Regions from separate parts of the Defluviitalea raffinosedens genome, predicted to be linked through region 1. Evidence: riboswitches for the same ligand, from Rfam matches in the RefSeq annotation. Region 1 holds a riboswitch; the other holds the start of a gene.
What was found. A riboswitch is a leader RNA that binds a small molecule or an ion and turns the genes downstream of it on or off. The one in region 1 is predicted to bind cyclic di-GMP.
Positions count from the first base shown of each region.

Region 2: another riboswitch for cyclic di-GMP. It lies ahead of JOD07_RS15530 (cache domain-containing protein); the one in region 1 lies ahead of JOD07_RS12450 (LytR/AlgR family response regulator transcription factor).

Region 1 covers NZ_JAFBEP010000020.1:24,278-29,122, reverse strand. The annotation lists gene JOD07_RS12465 (amidohydrolase family protein) at 1-551, shown strand, start outside; gene JOD07_RS12460 (DUF3842 family protein) at 614-937, shown strand; gene JOD07_RS12455 (CooT family nickel-binding protein) at 1,035-1,223, shown strand; cyclic di-GMP riboswitch class I at 1,598-1,684, shown strand; gene JOD07_RS12450 (LytR/AlgR family response regulator transcription factor) at 1,845-2,585, shown strand; gene JOD07_RS12445 (Spo0B domain-containing protein) at 2,598-3,629, shown strand; gene JOD07_RS15505 (sensor histidine kinase) at 3,584-3,940, shown strand; gene JOD07_RS12440 (ArsR/SmtB family transcription factor) at 4,167-4,502, shown strand; gene hgcA (mercury methylation corrinoid protein HgcA) at 4,495-4,845, shown strand, end outside.
Region 2 covers NZ_JAFBEP010000026.1:26,502-31,346, forward strand. The annotation lists gene JOD07_RS13890 (PTS sugar transporter subunit IIA) at 1-71, shown strand, start outside; gene JOD07_RS13895 (GntR family transcriptional regulator) at 157-870, shown strand; gene JOD07_RS13900 (methyl-accepting chemotaxis protein) at 1,176-2,876, shown strand; cyclic di-GMP riboswitch class I at 2,982-3,066, shown strand; gene JOD07_RS15530 (cache domain-containing protein) at 3,226-3,855, shown strand; gene JOD07_RS15535 (methyl-accepting chemotaxis protein) at 3,913-4,845, shown strand, end outside.

The sequences.
Region 1 (4,845 bases):
ATGAAGAAAGGTATTATCCATTTTATCAGTTGGCTCAAGAATTAGGGCTTGTGGCTTTGTTTCATACAGGGGTCATTGGAAATGCTGTAGATTACCTTGTAGAGTCTCCTTTTGATAAAAAACTTATTGAAATTTCAAGGGATTTTGAGACAAAAATAAAACGATTTAATACATCTTCGCGTTTCATGCTGCCAATTTATTTGGATAATATTGCATTGAAATTCCCGGAATTGAAGATTATAGGTGCTCATCTAGGTTATGGCATGTATGAGTTATCCTGTGCAATAGCCCGTTTTAGAAGAAATGTGTTTTTTGATCTTTCGGGCGGAGATGTTGTGAGGAGGCACATCACGGAGAAAAGACTGATTGGAAAAGAGATTTCTTCTTATAAAATTCTGTATGCCTCCGACGGTTTACCTGATAAATTATATGATGATATAAGTATATGGGAAGAAGAACTTTATAAAATGGGGCTTAGTGAAAAAGAAATAGATAATATTATGTACTTGAATGCAGCCAGAATTTATGGAGTTGAAGAGCCGGAAGGATGATGTTATCCTATAGGTAACAATCTGCTGTCTTAAAAAGGTAGTGTTTTGATAGGGGGATGCAAGTGAGAATAGCTGTAATAGATGGTCAAGGCGGAGGTATCGGAAAATCAATTGTTGAGAAATTAAGGAAGGAATTGATGGAAGATATTGAAATTGTTGCTCTGGGAACAAACTCGCTTGCCACATCTTTTATGATGAAGGCTGGTGCAAATGAGGGAGCTACAGGAGAAAATGCAATTGTTTATAATTCTAGTAAGGTCGATATAATAATCGGGGCTATAGGAATTATTGCGGCAAATTCAATGTTAGGGGAATTGACTCCAACAATGGCTAAAGCAATTGCTGAAAGTCCAGCTAAAAAAGTGCTTCTTCCATTAAATCGATGAAATATCGAAGTTGTAGGTGTTGATAAGAGTGAGCCTTTGCCGCATCTTATTGATAAGGTGGTTCAAAGTATTAAAGAAAGCATGAAGAGGTGCTAATATGTGTGAAGCAAATGTTTATTTAATTGATGAGAAAGGTGAAGAAAAGCTGTTTCTTGAATCTGTTGACAAGATACTCCCAGAAGAAGAGAACTTGATATTGGAAAATATATTTGGACAAAGGAAGATAGTAAAAGCAAGGATTAAGGAAATGGAACTGGTAAATCATAGAATTGTTTTGCAAAGATGATTTACATGAGGCCATTTACGATAAAAAGACAAAATGCATGTGTATGTAAAATAATTCTTTGCTACAGTAAGAAGGGCAGAGTAAATACAAGAAATCTATGGGTTTGAAGTATCAGCCTAGATGGTAAGCAATATCACTGATAAAATGTTACCTGATATAGGAGAGTAGCATAAGGCCAATGGATGAGATTTATCCGATAGTATTTATTACGCTATTCATTCTCAATTGAATTTTACAAAAAAAGTGAAATTCTAATTACTGGCAGTGAAATTTGAAGGGCAATAATATTAACCAATAAAAATAAAGTGAGTAAGCTTTGACAAATTTCAACATGACCTTTGTTATATAATAAATAGTATAATCAACATAAATAAAACTGATAAAGGCAAACTTGTTGAAAGACAAGGACGCAAAGCCACGGGTCTAAAGCGGTATACCGCTATGATGGCCGGGTTGCCGGAACTAAGCTGCTTTAGGCTCATTGGTGTTTTTATAGCATCAGTGAGCCTTTATGTATACAACCTGAATTATTTATAGCAATGACTTCGAGCCATTATGACTATGATTTGCCGGAAAAGTGTTTACAAGTTTGCCAATAAATCCTGAAAGGAAGTGGTGAGTTTGTTACCGGCTAAAGTTGTAATGGCTGATGATGAACATGGAGTAATGCTGATACTCTGCTCAATTCTTAGTAAGCTTGAAGGGGCTTTGGTTATAGGAACAGCAGATAATGCTAAAGATGCAATAGCACTTGTAAGAGAGCATAACCCGGATTTAGCTATCCTGGATATTGAGATGCCTGATATGAAAGGGATAGAGTTAGCTGAAAAGCTGAGAGATATAAAACCGGATATAGCAATAGTCTTTATAACCGCACATCATGAATACTCTCTTGATGCATTCAAACTGTATGCATCCGATTATATATTAAAGCCAATTGATGAGGATAGAGTAAAATCTACTTTCCGACGCATATATAAGATGCTGGAAATATCAAAAAAGAGTAATACTTCCCAAAATACGGAGACCTGCAGAATTTCAATAAATCTGGGCAATGAACGAGTCTTTATAAAGCTGGATGAGATATTTTATATAGAAAAATCCGGACGTCACACCCTTATTTCATGCTCCAACGGGAAATTTAAAACCCGACAAACCCTGCAGGAGTTGGAGAAGTACTTGGGAAAGATGTTCTTTCGTTCCCATAAATCTTTCATTATAAACACCGATCGGATTGAAAAGATAGTCTCTTTTCCCAATTCATCGTATTATGAGGTAAAATTCAATAATTGTGAAGACAAGGCTTTACTTAGCCGTGACCGTATATCTGAGCTTATGAAGTATTCTGACTATAATGTTTAAGGGGGTATTGCGATGGATGTTATGCCGTTAATTCCCTTTTTAGGTGTGTCTGTTCCTGAAAGCCTGGTTTTGTATTATATGGTACTGGTATTAACGAAGAAAAAGGAGTCACCGTTTGTAGTAATAATCCTTTCCCTGCTGACTTCGATATTCTCATTCAGTATTCGGACAATGCCGGTACGATTTGGTATCCATACCATATCACAAGTAGCACTCATGACTATATTTTTGAACCTCTTTTTTCGATTGCCCTGGCATACTTCAGCAGTTGTAATGGTGCTTTCAAGTGTGTTTTTGGGATTGGCGGAGGGAATCTCAGTTCCTCTTCTGGCTTGGATTTTTAAATTAAAACTTGAACAAATCATCTCTGATCCTTTGCTAAGAATACTTTTTACTTTGCCACACTTAGTTTTACTTTCAGTATTAGCGTATATCATTGGCAAACGAGGATGGCGCTTACCGTTAATATCAGAAAAATTGGGAATAAAAAATGAGTCTGACAAAAGAACAACAAAGCAATCCATTAGGCAAAATTGTCTTTTGACATTATGCCTGGTACAAGCTTTAATGCTTGTTTTATTAAATCTTAGTTTTCATGCTTACAACACAGGTGTTTATCCCAGTTTTACACTTAAAACCCTAATAGAAGTTGGCAGCATTGTTTTATTGGTCTCTGTTTTAGCAACAATTTTTGTATCCGGATATCTGTTAAAAGTCATAGAACACGATGCAAAACTGGAAACAGAAATTCATTATGCCAGAGATAGACACAATTTACATTTGCGTTTGCAGGTTGAGCGTCATGACTTTTACAACCATCTTACTGCTATTTATGGATACATAAAGGCTTGTCATTTCGACCAGGCAGAAACTTATATCGAAAATTTGTATCATACTGTCAGCCGCATAGGAAGCCTCCTGAAAATTGAACCTCCGGAATTAGCGGCTATTATAAGTACAAAATATGAGGAAGCAAAAATTAACGGAATCAAGTTCTATTGGCATGTAAAAATACAAGACGGTTCACTTCCACTTTCGAATTAACCGGTAACCTTCTAGATAATGCTTTAGATGCAGTAAAAATGAATGGTTCCCCACGAATAGACTTAGTTCTAATGTGCAATAGGCTAGGTTTGGAATTAAAGGTATCCAATAACGGCAGTCCCATCCCTCAAAATGTAAGGCAAAATATTTTTACTGCCGGATATACGACTAAAAGCATTAAACAGCATAGTGGTCTTGGCCTATATATAATTAAGCAGATTATAGATCGTTATGACGGTCAATTACAGTTGAGAGAGCCAGAAGACTATACCGGTGTAGAATTTGTGATTTATATTCCTTGGAGTAAATAAGTGCGATAATTGTTCTGATTACAGTAATGAACATTTCAGTTTATATATGTTACGCTATGGAGGCATCATGCACTTAGTTTATTTTATTCATATACATTTCATTGGGTATTGGGTACGAAAGAATAAGGTATTAGATTTACTATATGATTTTCTGCTTTCATATTGACACTCTTCGATTTGGCGCATATAATGATCATATCGATATTTATAGATTTGAGGTGCCGATATGGAAGACTATTTGGAATATGCTAAAGTATTCAAGGCGCTGGGGGATCCTAAGAGGGCCATGATTGTGGATATGCTCTCCTGTGGGGAACTTTGCGCTTGTATGATTTTAGAGAAATTCGATATGTCCCAATCCACGCTGTCTCACCACATGAAGATCCTGTGTGAATGCGGGCTGGTCAAGGGCAGAGAACAAGGTAAGTGGACGTATTACTCATTGGACACAAATACTGTCAGCAGAATAATGCGATTTCTCTGTAACATTACCTCCGAAAAAGAAAATTGCATCTGCCAAGAAGATGCAGGATGTTGTAAAGGATGGGATGAAAATGAGTAAAGAAAAATCATGCTGCTGCTCGGCCAGTAGTTGTTGCAGCACTGAGTCCATTACGCCGTATGATAAGAATGATAAATGGGTAACCGGTGTGATCCATACCCTTAAAGGTAGCGTGCCTGTGGTTTCAACAAATCTTCACTTCAAAGACATGCTCGGAGCGTGGAAGGTGCGCTGGGGTATTGGCAGGATGAATTATAAGATAAATCCGGGGCTCTACGCTATAGGTAAGCCTGATCATACATCTCCTGTGTTGGTAAGCGCGAACTACAAGCTGACATTTGATGTCTTGAGGAAAGAGTTATCAGGCCTGGATTGCTGGATTCTGATACTTGATACTAAAGGC
Region 2 (4,845 bases), on a different contig from region 1:
TATCGATTGAAGAACTGGCAAATCGGGCTATAGAAACCACAAAGACAGCGGTTGCAAAGTTTCCTGAATAGGAAATGTGGCAATACTTGTATGTCTTAAATGGTATGTTATAATATTGACTGGTTTCTATATTAATATATTAGGGGGCTTATCATTATGGAATATAAAGTACCAAAGTATCTGCAAATAAAAACGGATATTATAAATGCCATTAAGTCAGGTGAGTTGAAGCCAGGTGATAAAGTTGATAGTGAATCTGTCCTTAAGAAAAAATATAATGTGTCTTCTATTACAGTCAGGAAAGCGTTTAATGATTTAATTAATGAAAATTATCTGATAGGTGTTCAAGGTGTAGGAACCTTTGTTGCCAAAGAGCGTATCAATCGCAAATTAACTTCGATCAGTTTCAGTGATGAATTATTGCAGCAAGGTTATAAGATCGATATGCAAGTGGATAAGATTGAAGAAATTGTAAATGAGAATATTGCAGAAAAGTTGGAAATACCCCCTGAGCGCTCCATTATTTGTGTCAGAAGAATCAGAATGGTTAATAATGAGCCAGTTGCTTATCAAAGCTCTTTTATGGACAGTAATATGCTTAATCTTGAACAGGCTCAGAAAATTTGCGAAAGCAAGTCTTTTTATAAAACACTGGCTGAATATAATATTTTTCCGGTTGGTGCAACTGAAAACTATTCAGTGAAAGCAGTTAATGACAGCCATATTGCCAAATTGATGAATCTGAGGAAAGGTACAGATACTTTCTTTGTAAAGAGAACCACATATGGTGAATCTGGAAAGATCATAGAATATGCTGAAACATACTTTAATAAAGATTGGTATTCGGTTACTGTCGAAGTAAAGATTTAATGGATTATAAGAGTTTATTATAAAGCGCTCCTTTGAGGATTGTCTGTTTGATCGTGCTTGCAGCAACGAGACAGACTTGCTCCTACAAAGGTGCGTTTTATTGTGCCATTCAATTCTATTATGAGGAAAAATGAATAAAGGGACTGTTGCACTTTGGTAATACAGGCAAACGCATAACAATAAACATTTTGATGTTATTGAGCAAAAAAATTTGCAAGAAGTTTTGCATATTTAATGAAATTATGCTAAGCTAATTAAGCATTTTCGACACCAAACTACAAAATACACAAAAAGGAGACATTTAGATGAGACTAGAAAAAATGAAAATGAGAACAAAATTCAACCTTTTAATGATTGGTGTAATTGTTTATCTTACTATGGTTGTATTCTTCATTTCAAAATATAAGATTGAAGAAACCATGATTGAGATATACAGAGATGATGTTGCAATTCAATCTAATCTGGGAATGAGCATACTCAATGAAAGGTATCCAGGAGCATGGAATGTTAAAGAAGGTGAACTCTACAAAGGAAATGTAAAGATTAATGATAACAATGAAATCTTTGAAGAAATTGGAGAAATAACGGGTGGAATTGTTAATATATTTCTTAAGAATTACACTGTGGCTACTAATATCGTTGTAGATGGAGTAAGAAAAATTGGGGCTGATGCAGATAACTCTATTGCAGAAGCTGTACTTGGGAGCGGGGAAATCTATGTAGGTGAAGCAGATATTTCAGGAAATCCGTACTTAACGATGTATCAACCAGTAAAAGATGAGAATGGTAATAACATTGGTATGTGGTTAGTAGGTTGTCCGATCCAAGCTGTTAAAAATACGATTATTTCAGTATTATTATCCCTTCTTGTTACAATTATTTTTACCAGCATTCTTGCTATGATTGCTACTATGGTGCTTACTCGTTCAATTGTCCGTCCAATAAAAGAAATGAATGCTCAATTAAAAGATATTGCGGAAGGAGAAGGAGACTTAACCAAAGAGATTCATGTGAAATCAAAGGATGAAATAGGAGATATGGCAGCGGCATTTAACAAAATGCTTGGGACTTTGCGGACAATGCTTGGTCAGGTGAATTATACATCGCAGCAGGTAGCTGTATCATCGGAAGAGCTGTTGGCAAGTTCAGAGCAAACAGCTTCTGTAACCAATCAAGTTACGACGTCAATTCAGGAAGTAGCTAAGACAGCAGAAGTCCAAAGTAAAAATACAGAAGAAAGTGCTGGAGCTATTGCTGAGATTACGGGTGGTATTCAACATATTGCAGATTCAATCAGTACGGTCGCGGAAGCAGCCAATGAAACTATGGTCCAGGCCCATGATGGAAATGAATACATTCAAAAAGTAGTTGGAGAAGTAAGAAACATGCACGATGCAACAAGTGACACGATACAAGTGATGACGAATTTGAGAAATCATTCCGATGAAATTGGAGAAATTATTGATGTGATTGCTGGGATCGCTGAACAGACCAACCTTTTAGCGCTTAATGCAGCGATAGAAGCTGCAAGAGCTGGTGAACATGGAAAAGGTTTTGCGGTAGTAGCTGAGAAAGTTCGCAAATTGGCAGATCAATCCAGGAATTCTGCAAATCAGATTTATGGAATCATAAAAATCATTCAGGAAGGTATTATAAAGGCCTCAAACATGGCAAAAGGTGCTAATGCTGTTGCCAAAAATGGATTAGGGTTAGCGGAAGAGGCAGGAAATTCTTTTGAAAAGATTTTGAAGTCTATTGAAAACGTCAGTGGACAAGCACAGGATCTATCGACCATTACGGAAGAACTGTCAGCAAATGTAGAACAAGTCAATCAGTCCATAGAAAAGATAGCAGAATTAGCAAAAGCAAATTCTCAGAGCACAACTGAAATTGCCTGTGCATCAGAAGAACAGCTGGCAACAGTACAGGAAGTTACGTCATCTGCTCATGCATTGGCAAGTATGGCTGAAGAATTGAGAACATTGGTAGGTCGTTTTAAGATATAGAAAATTTATATATTAATAATTAATAAATTATATTGAAATTTGTCGATTAATGTCGTAAAATCTACATAGTGATATCACATACCGGTTAAAATTGAATTAGATATATTGCGATAAAGGCAAACTTAGTGAAAGCTAAGGGCGCAAAGCTATGGGCCTTCCAGATTTTGCTGATGGCTGCCAGGTTACCGAACATTCTGGTACTGATCTGTCTTGTCGCTAAAAGCGGCTTTTTTTTTATGCCATTTTATGTAATGGGAATATATCCTCTATTACATAAGTTATTTTTAAGTCTAATCGCGCGTAGAACTGATCAAATATACATAAACAATAAAATTCAGGAGGAGATATTTTGAAACTTAGAACGCGGCTATTCTCGATACTTTTAACTACCAGTCTGATTCCAATATTAATCTTTTCAGTGATATCCATGTCACTATCTATTTCAATTTCCAAAAATGATATTTATCAGTCAAGCCAGGATAAGTTGGAAGTTGTTAAAGCAGAAATTAATGGTATGCTTGAAAAGAACTTCAATACCCTGCATATGGTTGCTAATCAGCCAGCTGTTGGCGATTTTGATTTGAACTCTGCAAAAAATATACTGGTAGGCGCAGCTAATGTCAATTCAGACCTTGTTATTGCTTTGGATAATGCTCAAGGAGAGCAAGTGGCTAAAAGTAATGATGATGCCTTTACCAACGTATTGGAACGAGAATTTTTTCAGCAGGCTATGAATGGAAATGAAAAGTATGTATCTGATATTCTCATCTCAAAAGTTACCGGTAAATCAAATGTTGTGATCTCTACACCCGCCCGTGATAGGAATAATAAGATCGTAGGAGCTTTACAGGCTAGTACCGAGCTTTCTAAAATCAGTGATTTTGTTGCAAGACTTTCACAGGATGGTACGAAGGTTTATGTGCTTTCCAGACAAGGGATTGTAATAGCTCATCCTAATATTGAATATGTGGAGAATTAAGAAGATTTTAGTGCTTTAGAATTTGTACAGGCAGGCCTTTCTGGAAATAATACGACATTGCGAACCAAAAACATTCAAGGTGAGGATGTTATCGTCAGCCATGCATTAAATGAACTTTCAGGATGGTTAATTGTTGTAGAAACTCCTTTTTCAGTTGCAATGTCTTCTGCTTTTAATCTCCTGAACGTAGCTGTTATTTTGATTGTTGCTGTAGCTGTTATTGTTGGATTATTGGGGCTTTATTTTTCCAAGAGGTTTACTGCGCCTCTGGTTGAATTATCTTCTATCATCCAAACTATTGCAGACGGGGATTTAAAAGATTTTGAAGTTAAATTCAACTCAAAAGATGAAATTGGTCAGGTCTTTAATAGTCTTAAGTCAATGATTACGAATTTAAGAAGGCTTGTAGGCAGTATTCAAACCGTTGCTTCAACGGTAGCTTCTCATTCTTTGCAGTTATCCCTAACCAGTGAAGAGGCTACTCAGAGCTTAACTCAAGTCGTGACTACGATTAATGAGATGGCCCAGGGCAACAGTGAGCAAGCGTCAATGATTCAAGAGACAACGGATGCGACTATTAAAGTTACTGAAATCATCTCAGAATCTACGAAGAAAACTAAAGTTGCAGCAGATCAGGCAAAAACATCTCTTGAGCTTGCTAAAAAAGGCCAGGAGGCTCTTATGCATCAAGGTCAAAAAATCGAAGAAAACAATCAGTTTACATATGCTGTTGGCCAATCCATACATCAGCTGGCAACAATGGCTGATGAGATCCGTAATATCATTGGAGAAATCAACAATATAGCAGGGCAGACCAACCTCCTGGCGTTAAATGCTTCCATAGAAGCAGCCCGTGCGGGAGAAGCAGGACGGGGTTTCGCTGTGGTTGCTGAAGAGATTCGTAAACTGGCAGAGCAATCCGGCAATGCTACTAAAAGAATTGAAAATATTGTTAATGATATCAATGACAGAGTGAATGAAGCAGTTCAG